4 regions of the Arthrobacter burdickii genome follow, and region 1 is predicted to be linked to each of the others. Evidence: riboswitches for the same ligand, from Rfam matches in the RefSeq annotation. Region 1 holds a riboswitch; each other region holds the start of a gene.
What was found. Region 1 has a riboswitch for S-adenosylmethionine ahead of P5G52_RS17485 (bifunctional o-acetylhomoserine/o-acetylserine sulfhydrylase). Riboswitches for the same ligand answer to the same signal wherever they lie in the genome.
Positions count from the first base shown of each region.

Region 2: it holds a riboswitch for S-adenosylmethionine, as region 1 does, so the genes downstream of both, P5G52_RS05490 (ABC transporter substrate-binding protein) here and P5G52_RS17485 (bifunctional o-acetylhomoserine/o-acetylserine sulfhydrylase) in region 1, are expected to answer to the same signal.
Region 3: it holds a riboswitch for S-adenosylmethionine, as region 1 does, so the genes downstream of both, P5G52_RS04160 (methylenetetrahydrofolate reductase) here and P5G52_RS17485 (bifunctional o-acetylhomoserine/o-acetylserine sulfhydrylase) in region 1, are expected to answer to the same signal.
Region 4: it holds a riboswitch for S-adenosylmethionine, as region 1 does, so the genes downstream of both, P5G52_RS15445 (LLM class flavin-dependent oxidoreductase) here and P5G52_RS17485 (bifunctional o-acetylhomoserine/o-acetylserine sulfhydrylase) in region 1, are expected to answer to the same signal.

Region 1 covers NZ_JAROCG010000002.1:659,878-663,569, reverse strand. Annotated here, with positions in the region: gene metX (homoserine O-acetyltransferase MetX) at 1-1,078, opposite strand, end outside; gene P5G52_RS17485 (bifunctional o-acetylhomoserine/o-acetylserine sulfhydrylase) at 1,085-2,404, opposite strand; SAM riboswitch class IV at 2,486-2,602, opposite strand; gene P5G52_RS17480 (VOC family protein) at 2,757-3,398, shown strand; gene P5G52_RS17475 (DUF1540 domain-containing protein) at 3,493-3,692, opposite strand, start outside.
Region 2 covers NZ_JAROCG010000001.1:1,168,300-1,171,991, forward strand. Annotated here, with positions in the region: gene P5G52_RS05480 (amino acid ABC transporter ATP-binding protein) at 1-89, opposite strand, end outside; gene P5G52_RS05485 (amino acid ABC transporter permease) at 86-850, opposite strand; gene P5G52_RS05490 (ABC transporter substrate-binding protein) at 861-1,784, opposite strand; SAM riboswitch class IV at 1,955-2,072, opposite strand; gene P5G52_RS05495 (aminodeoxychorismate lyase) at 2,180-3,058, opposite strand; gene P5G52_RS05500 (DUF7793 family protein) at 3,154-3,537, shown strand.
Region 3 covers NZ_JAROCG010000001.1:891,932-895,623, forward strand. Annotated here, with positions in the region: gene P5G52_RS04145 (saccharopine dehydrogenase family protein) at 1-707, opposite strand, end outside; tRNA gene P5G52_RS04150 (tRNA-Met) at 870-943, shown strand; gene P5G52_RS04155 (ester cyclase) at 1,147-1,572, shown strand; SAM riboswitch class I at 1,827-1,937, shown strand; gene P5G52_RS04160 (methylenetetrahydrofolate reductase) at 2,034-2,945, shown strand; gene metE (5-methyltetrahydropteroyltriglutamate--homocysteine S-methyltransferase) at 3,003-3,692, shown strand, end outside.
Region 4 covers NZ_JAROCG010000002.1:167,732-171,423, reverse strand. Annotated here, with positions in the region: gene P5G52_RS15450 (methionine ABC transporter ATP-binding protein) at 1-595, opposite strand, end outside; gene P5G52_RS15445 (LLM class flavin-dependent oxidoreductase) at 718-2,106, opposite strand; SAM riboswitch class IV at 2,144-2,257, opposite strand; gene P5G52_RS15440 (SDR family NAD(P)-dependent oxidoreductase) at 2,351-3,109, opposite strand; gene P5G52_RS15435 (SpoIIAA family protein) at 3,250-3,627, shown strand; gene P5G52_RS15430 (GNAT family N-acetyltransferase) at 3,687-3,692, shown strand, end outside.

The DNA.
Region 1 (3,692 bases):
CGTGGCCCACCGGGGAGGAGATCATGTGGACGGGCACCTCCCCGGGCAGTCCGCGGGCCAGCCGCTCCGACTGCTCCGGGAAGTAGAGCCGGTCGGTGTCCACGGCGGCGATGAAGAACTCCGCCGTGGCCTCCCCCAGCGCCGCGTCGAGGCTGCCGCGGTCCCGCGCGGCATCGTGGCTCATCAGCGCCTCGGTCAGGATGACGTAGCTGTTCGCGTCGAAGCGGCCCACGAGCTTGTCCGCCTGGTGGTCCAGGTAGCTCTCCACCTGGTAGCGGCCCCGCTCGGCGGGCAGGACGGCGCCGAAGGGCTGTTCGGCGTCCTGCTCCGCGCGACCGAAGCGTGCTTCCAGTTCCTGCTCGGAGCGGTAGGTGATGTGGGCGATGCGCCGGGCGATCCCGAGGCCCGCATCCGGATGCGGGCCGTCGTAGTAGTCGCCGCCGCGGTAGGCGGGGTCGAGCCGGATTGCCTGTAGCTGCGCCTGGGCGAACGCTATCTGTTCGGCCGAACTGGCGGCAGTGCAAGCGATGACGGCGCACCGCTCCACCCGCTGCGGGTACATCAGTGCCCACTCGAGCGCTCGTGCCCCTCCCATCGATCCCCCGAGGACCGACTGCCACTGCTTGATGCCGAGCCGGTCGGCGAGCAGGGCTTCGGCCCGGACGGAGTCGCGGATGGTGACGAAGGGGAAGCGCGATCCCCACGGGGTGCCGTCGGGAGCGAGGCTGGCCGGCCCCGTCGAGCCGTAGCACCCTCCCAGCATGTTGACGGACACCACGAAGTACCGGTCGGTGTCCACCGGGCGGCCGGGGCCGACGAGCGAATCCCACCAGCCCTCCTCCTCCGATGCGCCGCGTGCCACGTGCGAGCTGCCGGTCAGGGCATGCTGCACGAGCACCGCGTTCGATGCATCCCGGTTCAGTCGGCCCCAGGTCTCGAAGGCGAGCTGCACGTCCGGCAGCTCACCCCCGGTCTCGAGTGCCAGCGGTCCGATCGGGGCGATGCGCAGGAGCCCGTCCCCCGAAGGGCGCGCGTCGTCGATCCCGGGGTGCAGCGGAGCAGGAGGGTAGGTGGTCACGAAGGGCTAGACTCCTTTGGCGGCGCGGAACCCCGCGTCGAGGTCGGCGAGGATGTCGGTGATGTTCTCGAGGCCCACGGACAGTCGGACGAGGCCCGGACGCACGCCCGCGGTGAGCTGCGCTTCCGCCCCGAGCTGGCTGTGCGTGGTGGACGCCGGATGGATGACGAGCGAGCGGACGTCGCCGACGTTCGCCACGTGCGAGTGGAGTTCCAGTCCGTCGACGAAGCGCTTGCCGGCCTGCAGCCCGCCGACGATGTCGAAGCTGACGATCGCGCCCGTCCCGTTCTTCCGCCCGTACTTCCTGCCGCGCTCGTACCAGGGGCTCGAGGCGAGGCCGGCGTAGGAGACGCGCTCGACGTCGTCGTGCCCCTCGAGCCACTCGGCGACCGCCTGGGCATTCTGCACGTGGCGCTCGACACGCAGGCTGAGGGTCTCCAGGCCCTGCGCGATGAGGAAGGCGTTGAACGGCGAGACGGAGGAGCCGAGGTCGCGCAGGAGCTGGACGCGGGCCTTGAGGATGTACGCGAGATTCGCGCCGAGTGCGCTGCCGACGCCGAGGTCGCGTGCATAGACGAGTCCGTGGTAGCTCTCGTCCGGCGTGTTGAAACCGGGGAACCGCTCGGGATACCGGGCGAAGTCGAAGTTCCCCGAGTCGACGATGACCCCGGCGATGGCGTTGCCATGGCCCCCGAGGTACTTCGTCGCGGAGTGCACCACGATGTCCGCTCCCCATTCGATGGGTCGGATCAGGTACGGCGTGGACAGCGTGTTGTCCACGATCAGGGGAAGCCCGTTCTCGTGGGCGACGGAGCTGATGCCCTCGATGTCGAGGACGTCCTGCCGGGGGTTGGACACGACCTCGCCGAAGAAGAGCTTGGTGTTCGGCCGGACGGCCTTCCGCCACTGCTCGAGGTCGTCCGGGTCCTCCACGAAGGTGGTCTCGATGCCGAACTTCTTCAGCGTGTGCTTGAAGAGGTTGTACGTGCCGCCGTAGAGGCTGGGGCTGGCCACGATGTGGTCCCCCGCCTCCGCGATGTTCAGCACCGCGAAGGTCTCGGCGGCCTGGCCCGAGGCGAGCAGCAGGGCGCCGGCTCCGCCCTCGAGGCTGGCGATCCTCGTCTCCACTGCTTCCTGCGTGGGATTCCCGATGCGCGTGTAGATGGGCGCGAGCTCCGTCAGCGCGAACCGGTTGGCGGCACTCTCGGCACTCGGGAAGACGAACGACGACGTCTGGTAGATGGGAAGCGCACGCGCTCCCGTGGCTGCGTCCGGTACCTGGCCGGCGTGGATCTGGCGTGTCTCGAAAGACCAATCGTTGGACATGGTGCTCCCTGTCGGAAGGGGCCCCGCCTGGTCCGGTGCTCCGGCCGGTGCGTGCCGCTCCAGGAGACCGGCTCCCGCAGGAGCCCGCGCTTGCACGGCGCCGGAATAGCGCCGAACCTGGTCTTCACCCGGGGCACCCCACCGCGGTTGGAGGGTTGCCGGCCAGCAAGCCGGGGCTTCGTGCTGGCACTCATGACCTGCACCCATGAAAGCCCATCGGAGCGGATCCGGCAAGCCGGATGACCCTCCGTGAAGCAGCGTGCGGACGGGCGGCGGCGACGCCATCGGAGGACCAGCAGGAGTAAGGCGATCCTAAGTCGAGACGTGCATCACTTAGTGCCAAGATAACCGCATGCGATTGGACCATGTCTCATATGCCTGCGAACCCGATGGACTTGCTGCGACTGCCGACCGGATCGCAGCCAACCTCGGGATGGACCCCGTGAAGGGTGGCGTGCACCCGCGCTTCGGCACCCGGAACATGATCTTCCCCCTGGTGAACGGCCAGTACCTGGAGGTCGTGGAGGTCCTCGACCACCCCGCGTCGACCAAGGCGCCCTTCGGCCAGGCCGTGCGCGCGCGGTCCGAGGCCGGCGGAGGCTGGATGGGCTGGTGCGTCGCCGTGGACGACCTGGCCCCGTTCGAGGAGCGCCTCGGCCGCAGCGCGGTTCCCGGCAACCGCAAGTTCCCCGACGGCCAGGAACTGACGTGGCAGCAGATCGGCATCAAGGGGCTCATCGCTGATCCCCAGGTCCCCTACCTGCTCCGCTGGGACGAGGGCACCGAGGCCCTGCACCCCTCCCAGGCGCGCCCGGCGTCGGTCAAACTGTCCTGCCTGACCATCGCAGGATCATCCGAACGGGTGACCGAGTGGCTCGGCACCGCTGTCGAGGAGACGCTCGACGGCGTGCAGGTCCAGTGGATCGCCCCGAACGGCACCCCGGGCATCATGTCCGTGACCTTCGAGACCGCCGACGGCCGCATCGAGATCTGACATCACCCTCTGACATCACCAGAACGAACAGGAAAGGGCCGGACAGTCGTCCGGCCCTTTCCTGTTGCTCTCCGCGCGTCGGGCGGAGGCGCCGTCAGGCGTGGGTGTAGGTCAGGCAGTCGGCGGCGTCGGCGCCGGGTCCCACCTTGACGGCGGGGGCGCCGCACAGCAGGTCGTGGTTGTAGCTGCACTCCGAGCGCTGGCAGGCTCCCACGTGCGCGAGCATCTTCGGCAGGCCGCCGCTGATGGAGGTGTCGATGAAGGTGGCGCAGGACGCGTGTTCCTCGCTCCCGG
Region 2 (3,692 bases), on a different contig from region 1:
TGCAGGTCGATGCCGCGCAGCACGTGGTTGGAGCCGAAGGAGAGGTGGAGGTCCCTGCCGGTCAGGGTCCCCGATTCGAGAGTCTTCATGCCTTCGCTCCTTCGCCGATCTTCGCGGCCAGTTCATCGGGCTCGGGCTTCTCCCGCTTGCCGACCCGCAGCCGGTTGTCGATGTAGTTGACCAGGTGCGTCAGCGGGATGGTCAGGCACAGGTACAGTGCTGCCGCCGCGATCAGCGGCGACAGGTTGCCCGTGGTGCTCGCGGAGTCGTTGCCGATCCGGAACAGTTCACGCTCGCTGGCGAGCAGCCCGAGGAAGTAGATCAGCGAGGACTCCTTGATCAGCGCGATGAACTGGTTCACCAGGGCGGGCAGCACGCGCCGCACGCCCTGGGGAACCACGACGAGCTGCATGGAGGAGCGGTAGCTGAAGCCCAGCGCGCGGGAGGCCTCCAGCTGCCCCTTCTCCACGCTCTGGATGCCGGAGCGGAAGATCTCACCGATGTACGCGGCGGCCATCAGTGACAGGGCGAGGATGCCCATCGGGAAGGGACTGGTGCTGCCGGTGACCTGGCGGTAGATCGGGCTGAGGCCGATGCCGATGAGCAGGATGATCACCACGGCAGGCACTCCACGGAAGATGTCTGTGTAGATGCGCGCCACCCAGCGGAGCAGCCGATTGCGGGAGATCCCCAGGATCGCGAGGACCATGCCGAGGACCGTCCCGATGATGCCGGAGGACAGGGCGAGGATCAGGGTGTTCCGCAGTCCGACCGCCAGGAGTTCGGGCAGGACCGCAGCCATTGCCTCCCAGTCGAAGAAGGTCTGCGAGAGCTGGTCAAGGGCATTCATGCAGGGACCGCTACTTTACTTCCACGGCTTTGCTGCCGGGCTTCCAGTCGGAGGGCATCTCGCGGTCCGGGTACCACTCCTTGGTGAGCTCGGTCCACGTGCCGTCCTCGATCACGGCGTCGAGCCCGGAGTTGAGCGCGTCGATCAGGGGCTGGTTCTCGCTGTTGACCGCGTAGGCCGTGAAGTTCTCGGTGTTGATGATGGTCTCGGCGATGGTGGTGTCATCGCCCTCCTTCACCTGGCCCGTGGCCTGCTGGGACGGGGCGACCCATGCGTCGACCTGACCGTTCTTCACGTTCGCGTAGACCGTGTTGTAGTCCGCGAAGCGCACGGGCTCGAGGCCAAGGGTGTTGGTCACGTAGTCGTCCTGGACGGTGCCCTGCACGACGCCGATGCGGGTGCTCTCCGACAGGGAGTCGAAGCCCGTGACCGAGGAGCCGTTCTTCGTGACGACGGCCATGTACCCGAAGTCGTAGCCGTTGGTGAAGCCGACGTTCTCGCGGCGGGCGGCCGTCGTGGAGATCGAGGAGGATCCGACGTCGAACTGCTTGTTCTGGACCTGGGCGAGCAGTGCGGAGAAGTCCGTGGACGCGAACTCGACCTCGAGGCCGAGCTTGTCGCCGATGGCGCGGAGCAGCTCGTTGTCGTAGCCGGTGAAGACGCCGTTCTCGATGAAGATGTTTGGCGGGGCGTCGGAGAGGGTGCCCACGCGCAGGGTCCCCTCCGTGATGAGGCCGAGCTTCGAGGTGTCGATCTCGTCGACCGGCGTGGTGTCGTCGGTCGTGTACTGGTCGAGCGACTGCTGGTCGCTGCCGGCGAGGGCGTCGGTGGTCGCGGTCGGCTCGCTGCTGCTACTGCTGTTGCTGCCGCAGGAGACGGTCAGCGCGAGGAGCGGGACGGCGAGTGCCGCGAGGACTTTGCGGGAGATGTTCATGGGGTCCTTCTTCGATGCTGGCCCGGGGTGCGGGCCGACTGGATGAGGTGGATCTCGGGGAGGAACGGATGGCTGCCGGGGAGGCTGCTGGCTGCTGGTGACACGCTCGCTGTTCTGGCCGTGCGCGTTGTGGCGGCTGCTGTCCCGGTTATCTCTGGGTGGTCCGCACGACGCCGTACTTGCCAACCGGGGGACTGGTCCCGGCGGCCGAATCTTCACCTGGAGCACCCCACTACGGGAGAGGGTTGCTGTCCAGCCGGCCAGGGCCGAGGGCTGGAGCTCTTGATTTCAAGAAAACGCTATGGCAGCACGAAGCGCCCGGTCAAAACGAAACTGCGCGGAAATCAGCGTTTGACGCGGTAAACGGCCTGTAGGGCAGGCTTTTGTGGTGAAAATTACACGAACCGGTCCACGAGGTCGGTCAGCTCGGCTGTGAGGGCGGGCGAGGATCGGAGGGCCTGGCCGTCGATCGAGAGCACGGGTGCGAGGAGCCGGATGCTCGAGATCAGCCATACCGCGTCGGCGTCGAGGAGGTGGTGCGGCTCGAGCGGGCCGTAGCCGAGTTCCCACCCCTGCTCCTTCGCCGCCGTGAACAGGGCGCTCTGGGACGTACCCGCGAGGATGCCGCTCTCGAGCTGCGGTGTCAGGAGTGTCTTCCGTCCGTCGCGGTCGTGGGCCAACAGCACGGTCGAGGTGGGGCCCTCCAGCACCTTGCCGTCCGAGGAGGTGAAGATGACGTCGTCGGCCCCGTGGGCCTTCGCGTAACGGAGGGCCGCCATGTTGACGGCGTAGGAGAGGGTCTTGGCGCCCATCAGCAGCCAGGGCGCACGCTGCGCCACGGTGCTGTCATAGCCGCGTTCGAGGAACAGGACCCGAAGTCCCGTCCTGCGCTGCTCGAGCGTCGACGCCGGCACGGGAGCGACCTGGACCCACGCCGTGGCACGCGCGGCGCCTTCGACCCCGCGCGTGGCGATGAGCTTCACGACGGCGTCACGGCGCTCCGGCTCCGCTGCCGCGAACTCCCGGAGGCCGGTGCGGATGGCACGGCTCCATGCCTCGGCGTCGGGGACCGTAAGGTCCAGGGCCGCTGCCGAGGACGCGAGCCTCGCCAGGTGCGCCTGCTCCTTGCGGGGAGACCCGTCGACGGCCAGGAGCGATTCGAAGATCCCGTCGCCGCGGGTGGCGCCCAGGTCGGTGGCCAGAAGCTGGGGCTGCGAGGCATCGACGACCCTGCCGTCGTCGTGGGCCGGGTCGAGGAACACGAGAACAGTCATGGCCCCCAGCGTATCCGCTCGCGCCCGACCACCCCTGTCTGTAGTGTGCGAGGGGATGCTCGGCACTCGGGTACCACCACAGGGGGTTGGGGAGCATGGCGGAAGAACGGGATGCCGCCGCGGAAGCCTTCGTGGCCGAGCTACGCACCGAGGTCCTGTGGGTCCAGTGGCAGCACAACGTGAGCGTCGGCGACAGTGATGCTGCGGCACTGATCGAACGGTCCAACGCCCTGTGCCGGGACGTCTGCCCGCCGATGCTGGTGGAGCTCAATGGCATGGTGTCGCTCACGCGGAGCGCTCTTCACGGTTTCGCGACTGCGCTGAACATCGCAGCCATGGCCATCGTCGGCCCGAGCGCGGTCGACAGGACACTGGCGGATTTCTTCGCCAGGGTGCACAACCCCCCGTACCCCACGCGCTACTTCGAGTGCCCGGCCGAGGCGCTGGCCTGGCTCACCGGACATCCGTACGGCCCCTGACGGCGGCGGTGTCAGGGCTGACGGTGCCAGGGGCTGACCGTGTCAGGAACTGACCGCGTCAGGAGCTGACGGGAATCCCCGATCGGGTGAGCGCCGTGATGAGCCTCTCCACACGGGCGAGGCCCGCGAAATTGCCGGCGTCGTCGGTCGCCATC
Region 3 (3,692 bases), on a different contig from region 1:
CCGTCCTCCGACCGGCCGACCCACCCCAGGTCCGACGGCTGCCGGGTCGAGGGCTCCGCCGTGCGGTCCGGACTGAGGGAGTAGGGATCACCCGCGAGCGATCGCAGCACAGGATCCGACCGCATGCCGTCGAGCTGCCCACGCATCGACTCGATGGTGCCGCCGCTGAAGCCACCCTTCGCCCTGGCGACGAGCTGCACCTCGGTCAGTCCGCCCGCGCCGTCGGCCACCGCGGCCTGGTGCAGGAGGAGCACCGCGAGGTCCGACGGGATGGAGTCGTAGCCGCACGCATGGACGATCCGTGCGCCGGTAGTCCTTGCCAACGCGTCGAAGCGGTCGATGGCTTCACGGACGAAGGACACCTCGCCCGTCAGGTCCCCATAGTGGGTGCCGGCGCGGGCACACGCCTCGACGACGGGCAGTCCGTACTTCGCGTAGGGACCCACCGTGGTGAAGAGCACCCGGGTTCTGGCGGCCAGCGCAGCGAGTGAGTCAGGGTGCTCCGAGTCGGCCTCGATGAGGGCCCAGTCCTGCGCGGCGGCGGGCAGCCTGGACCGTACGGCCTCGAGCTTCTCCCTCGACCTCCCCGCGAGCCCCACGCGCAGGCCCGGCGGAGCATGGTCCGCAAGATATCCGGCGATCAGTTCACCGACGAAGCCGGTCGCACCGAAGAGGACGAGGTCGTGATCGCGCGCGGGAGCCTCCATGCCAGCAGTCTTCCACGGCAGCGGCAGGAACGACGCCGAGAAGTGCCTACCTCTGCCGTGGCTGAAGCGCCCCGTGACCCTGAAACCAGATCGCAGATCATCACTGGATCGCGAGGGCCGATTGGTGTATTCATCCTGCGGTGAGTAAGGTCGTCTTTGCGCCGCGGGGTGGAGCAGTTCGGTAGCTCGCTGGGCTCATAACCCAGAGGTCACAGGTTCAAATCCTGTCCCCGCAACGAAGAAGCACCTACTAACGATCCTGTTGGTAGGTGCTTCAGCTTAACCACGTCGGGTCCGAGACGACACGCGATCAGCGCCGTGATGCCACCTTGCCGTTCAGTTCAGCCCAACGGGTTGGTGCTTGCCTGCCCGTGGTCACCGGCCCACACTGGCAGAGGTGGCCGGTAAGCAGCCCTTGAACAGAGTGCGAGGAGCCGCAATGCCAGACGGTTCAGGCTTGCGAGGAGTATATGAAGGGATCATCTCTGCGGTCGGCGCTGATGATGCCGTCGCTCTGGAGGGTTTGATCGCTGCTGATGTGATCGACCACATGCCCGTGCCCGGTCAGCCTGGAGGGCGGGAGGGCTTCATTTTCTGGATGCACAGTATGCATGCTGCCTTTCCCGATATGACGGGAGCCATCTCTGACGCAGTGGTTGAAGGCGACAAGATCGCCGGTCGGGTGCTGTGGACCGGAACGCACGAAGGGGAGTTCCTCGGTCTGCCCGCTACCGGCAGACCGGTAGCCATTACCGCCATGCACCTTGTTCGGTTCAGGGGCGGGGTGGCGGTCGAATGGTGGGGCGCCGCAGACCTTCTCGGAGCTGCAATGAGTTTGAATGCCCGCCTGGAGCCTCCTCTCTAGCGAAACACTGTGCTCTATCCGTATCCTCGCGGTGTCGAGCGCGATGAGGGCAGGCAAGCGCCGCCTTCGTACTCGACCCGCGGTCACCTCGAAGAGGAAGGCCAGCCAGAACCGGGATCACCGGATGACGCGGGATCGTCACATGTCGCCCGGGATGCAGTATGTGACGAAACCGGCGTCCCGGAACGTCATGCGGCGCCTTGTCGTCGCACGTTCTGCACCCAGGGCCGGGGTGCTGCTTACAGTGATCCCACCAACCATCAAGAGCGGCCGAGAGATCTGGCTTGTTGACGCCGCAGCAACCATTCCGTTGCCCTCCCTTGGGAGAGCAGCGGAACCGGTGCTAATGCCAGAACCGATGGACATGCATCAGCGCACCCGCGAGCGGTCCCGGCACACCCGGATCGCTGGTTTCCGGCCCGCATCCTGGTGCACTCCCTCGGACATACCGAGGAGCGGGGATGACTTCGAAGAAACAGGCAGCGGTACCGCCGTCGCTGTCGTACGAGCTGTATCCGCCGGCCACCCCGGAAGCAGGGGAGGCGGTGCTGCGGACGATCGACGAGCTGGAGGCCACCCGCCCCGACTACGTCTCGGTGACCTACAGCGGCACACCGGCGCGGCGCCTGGCCTCGATCGAGCTGATCGGGCACCTGACCAGCAACACCAGACTGCGACCACTGGCCCACCTCTGTTGCGTGGGGGAGACACGGGCGAGCCTTGACCTGCTGGTGCGGCAGCTCGTCGCACTGGGGGTGAGGGGCCTGCTGGCCCTGCGCGGGGACCTGCCGCAGGACCCGCAGGCAGTGCGCGGCGAGCTTCCCTTCGCCCAGTCCCTGGTGGAGTTGATCCGGGAGGTCGAGGCCCGGCACGGAGCCGCGCTCGCCGGCGGTCGGTTGGCGGTGGGGGTGGCGGCCTACCCGAATCGGCACCCGGAATCGCCGTCATTCCTGCACGACGTCGAGGTGCTGGTCTCGAAGCAGCGTTCCGGTGCAGACTTCGCCATCACGCAGGTGTATTTCGATCCCGCCCACTACGTCCGCCTGCTCACCGCGGCCCGGGCCGCGGGAGTCACCATCCCGATCATTCCCGGGGTGATGCCCCTGGGGAACATCCGCCGGCTCGAACGGCTGGCCGGAATGACCGGCGTCCGTCCCGACCCTGCCCTCCTGCACCGCCTGGAGACCGCCTCGGGTGAAGCCGAACGCCGACGGATCGGCGTGCGGGCAGCGGCCGTGCTGGCCCGGGCGGCCTTCGATGCAGGGGCCCCGGGCGTGCACCTGTACACCTTCAACGACCATCGCGCGTCCATCGAGGTCATCGAGGAGATCGACCTGCCGGTGGCGCGCACGCCGGCCGCCGTCCCGGCCTGACCCTGCCCCCCCCCCGAATCCGAACCACGACCGACACACCGTCCAGAGGAGAACACCATGAGCACCGAGAACACCTTCCCCGCCGCCACGATCCTCGGCTACCCCCGCATCGGGCCCGGCCGTGAGCTGAAGAAGGCCGTCGAGGCCTACTGGGCGGGCCGCCTGGACGAGGCCGGACTGCAGCACGCTGCCGACCAGCTGCAGGACCGCACGGTCGCCCGACTCGTGGAACTGGGGCTGGATCGCGGCGATTCCTCCATCCCGGCGGACTTCGCGCTCTACGACCAGGTCCTGGACGCGACGGCGGCGCTGGGAGCTCTGCCGGCTCGGTTCGCCGACCTGGCCGCGGAGGACGGTTCTGTGGACACCGCCGGCTACTTCACGCTGGCCCGGGGCGACGGCGAGCGCGCGCCGCTGGAGCTGACCAAGTGGTTCGATACGAACTACCACTACCTGGTGCCCGAGATCGGTCCGGGGACACCGTTCGTCGCCGTGGCGCACGGCCTGACCGCGACCGTCCGCCGGCAGCGCGAGCGCGGCACCGTGCTGCGCCCGGTGCTCGTGGGTCCCGTGACCTACCTGCTGCTGGCCAAGCCCGAGGACGGGGCACCCGCCGGTTTCGACCCGCTGGAGCGGATCGACGACGCCGTGGCGGCCTACGTGGGCATCCTCGCGTCGCTGGCGGAGGCGGGGGCCGAGTGGGTGCAGCTGGACGAGCCGGGCCTCGTCGGTGACCGCGGCGGTGAG
Region 4 (3,692 bases), 490 kb from region 1:
GCGTGATGAAGACGACGGTGAGGTCGAGGTCGTTGCGCAGTTGGCGGATGAGACCGACGACGGACCGGGTGGTCTCCGGATCGAGCCCTGAGGTCGCCTCGTCCGCCAGGAGGATGGACGGCCGCAGCGCGAGCGCCCGAGCAATCCCCACGCGCTGCGCCTGGCCGCCAGAGAGCTGGAACGGGTAGTGGCCGGCCTTGTCCGACAGCCCCACCCGGTCCAGCAACTCGGCAACACGAGCCCGTGCCTCGCCAGGAGTGACGCCGAGGTACTCGAGGGGCAAGGCGATGTTCTCCGCGGCGGTCCTGCGGCTGAGCAGGCTCGAGGACTGGAACACCGTGCCGATGCGGCGGCGCGCCTCGCGCAGACGCTTCTCCGGCAGGCCCGAGAGTTCCTCTCCATTGACGACGACGGCGCCCGACGTCGGACGTTCAAGCAGGTTGATGCACTGGGCGAGGGTGCTCTTGCCTGCACCGCTCGGACCGACGACAGCGGCGATGCGGCCGGTGGGCACCTCGAAATCGAGGTGGTCGAGTACGGTGACGGCAGCGTGCCCGCGACCGTAGGTCTTGGTCAGTTGTCGAAGCGAGATCATGGGATTCCTTGGGCAGGATGCGGGTGGGAAGCGTCGAATGGGTGGGCAGCAGGGAAGGGATGGACGGTGCTGCGGGTTCGGCCGCCGGGAACCCCGGCGGTCCGCGTCAGGTCAGTGGGGCGTCAGGGGCGGACGGACTCGAGCCGGAATCGCGCTCCGCGGTGCTCCTCGGGCAGGCGGTCACCCTTGCCGAACAGCTTGTTGCGCAGGGTTCCCTCGACGTATTCCGTCGGATAGGCACCGCGCTTCTGGAGCTCGGGAACCACGTACTGGATGACGTCCTCGAAGGATCCAGGTGTGATGGCGTACGCCAGGTTGAAGCCGTCGACGTCGGTCTCCTCGACCCAGGCCTGGAGCTCGTCGGCGACCTGCGCCCCGGACCCGATGATGCGCGGACCAAGCCCCCCGATACCTGCCCACTCGGCGATGTCGCGCACGGTCCAGGGTTCGCCGTCGTCGTTCACCTTCTGGAAGTTCGCGACGGCGGACTGAATGGCGTTCGATTTCACATTGCCGATGGGCTCGTCGGGGTCGTAGACGCTGAGATCGATGCCCAGCCAGCCCGACAGCAGCACGAGGGCTCCTTCGTAGCTGACGTACTGCTGGTACTCGGCGTGCTTGGCCTGGGCCTTCTCCTCCGTCTCGTCCGTGATGACAGTGAGCATGGTGTAGATCCGCACGGAGTAGCGGTCGCGTCCTTCGGCCTCGACCGCGTCGCGGATCTTCTTCACGGCGTCCTTGAGGATCGCTTTGGTGGGTGCACCGACGAAGACCGCCTCGGCGTTCCCCGCAGCAAAGGCGATCCCGCGTGATGAGGCACCGGCCTGGTAGATCACGGGCGTGCGCTGCAGCGAGGGCTCGCTGAGGTGGATCCCCGGAACTGTGAAGTACGTGCCGTCATGGTTGATGTCGTGGACCTTGGCCGGGTCGGTGAAGACCCCGGTCTCGCGGTCCCGGATCACCGCGTCGTCCTCCCAGGACCCCTCGAGCAGCTTGTAAAGCACCTCGAGGTACTCGTCCGCGTGGTTGTAGCGTTCGTCGTGCTCGAGCTGGTCCTCGTTGCCCATATTCCGCGCGGCGGAGGGCAGGTAACCCGTGACCACGTTCCAGCCGACCCTGCCATTGGTGAGGTGGTCGAGCGTGGAGAGCCGGCGTGCGAACGGGTAGGGGTGCTCGTAGGCCGTGCCCGCCGTGACACCGAAGCCGAGGTGCTCCGTGACAAGGGCCATGGCGGAGACGAGCAGGAACGGATCGTTGACCGGGGTCTGCGTCCCCTGGCGCAGCGTGGCCTCGTTGGAACCGCCGTAGACGTCGTAGGTGCCGAGGACGTCGGCGATGAAGATGCCGTCGAACAGTCCCTTCTCCAGCGTCTTCGCGAGGTCGGCCCAGTAGCGCAGGTCCTTGTAGCGCCACGACTGATCGTCCGGGTGCCGCCACAGGCCAGGCGACTGGTGGCCCACGCAGTTCATGTCGAAGGCATTGAAGCGGATATGGCGCGGTGATGCGGGCATGAAAAAATCCTCATGTCAGGGCACTGCCGTGGAGGAAGCGCCATACTTGCCCGCATGATGCATGCCGGGCCGAATCCTCACCTGGGGCACCCCGCTACAGCGAGAGGGTTGCCGTCCAACAAACCAGGGTTTGACGTTGGAGCTCTTGATTCTGGTGATGAGCCTAGGTGCCCGCCCTCGCCGGCGTCCACAAGCACCCGTCACAGTGCGTCACGATCAGCCATGCCTCACGATCAGCAATCCGTCAGCGGAGGTAGGACGCACCGTTCACGTCGACCACGGTGCCGCTGACCCAGAGCGGAGCATCCGTGGCAAGCCATGCCACGGTCTGCGCCACCTCCTCCGGCGTCGCCACGCGGTTGAACGGACTCTGTGCCCGGACCGCGTCACCCTCCGGGCTGTCGAGCACCGACCGTCCCATGTCCGTCTCGACGAAACCCGGTGCGACCGCCGCAGAGAGAATGCCGGAGGGCGCGAGCGCAACGGCCAGCGACTGGGTCATCGAATGGAGCGCAGCCTTACTCGCCCCGTAGGCAGGGGTCAGGGGTTCGCCTCGGTAGGCGCCGCGGGAGCCCACACTGATCAACCGACCGCCCTCGGGACCGGCTGGCCGATCCAGGAGGTGGCGCGCCACGAGCCAGGCCAGGTTCGCCGGCCCCAGCAGGTTGACGGCGAGAGTGCGGCGCCAGGCATGCTGCCAGTCGTCGAAGGATGCCCGGACAACAGGATGCGCCTCAAAAATCCCTGCATTGTTCACGAGGACGTCGACCCCGCCGAGTTCCCGCACGGTTTCATCGACGATCCGTACGCACTCCTCCGGATCGGCGACATCGCCGACTACGACGGCGTGACCGGTACCGGGCAGTGCGTCACGAACCACCAGGGCCGCCGCCGCATCGCGTCCCGCATGCACGGCGATGCGATGTCCCCGTCCGGCTAGCTCATGGGCGATGGCGGCGCCGATCCCGCGGCTCGCGCCGGTCACCAGAATGCTCAGTGTCATGGATCAGACGCTACAGCCCGCATCGCCCTGGGAGCCCGAAGCGCTCAGGTGGAGTCGGAAAACCGACAAGGAGGCTGAACCAGCCAGTCCACCTTGCTACGCTGTCAAGCTACTGCTTCTACCCTCGGTAAAGGACCTCGATGGACCCATTCAGTGCGCACCTCGACAGGGGAATCCTGAGGCTTCGGTGGAAGCGCGGCGTCGAGATCACCCATGCGCATGCCGTTGCCGCCGCCCGCGCCCTGGCAGAATTCCACGGTCCCACCGCACTGCCGCTCCTGGTCCACATGCATGGCATCACCGGGATCACCCCTGAAGCACGCGTGGGAATGGCTGCCTACCGCGGGTTCTCGAGAGTCGCCGTCGTGGGTGAGGACGCCGTCGACGAGGTGATGTCGGCGTTCTCCCACCGCTCCCCCACCGTCACGCGCTATTTCTGCTCCGAGACCGAAGCGCTCGCCTGGCTGCTCGACGGCAGCACAGCCGGGCACGCTACGCGACCGGCTTCGCGCGACTAGCACCGGACCGCGGGGACGGCTCGTTGACCCGTTCTCATGGTCAATGCGAAGGTGACAGCATGAGC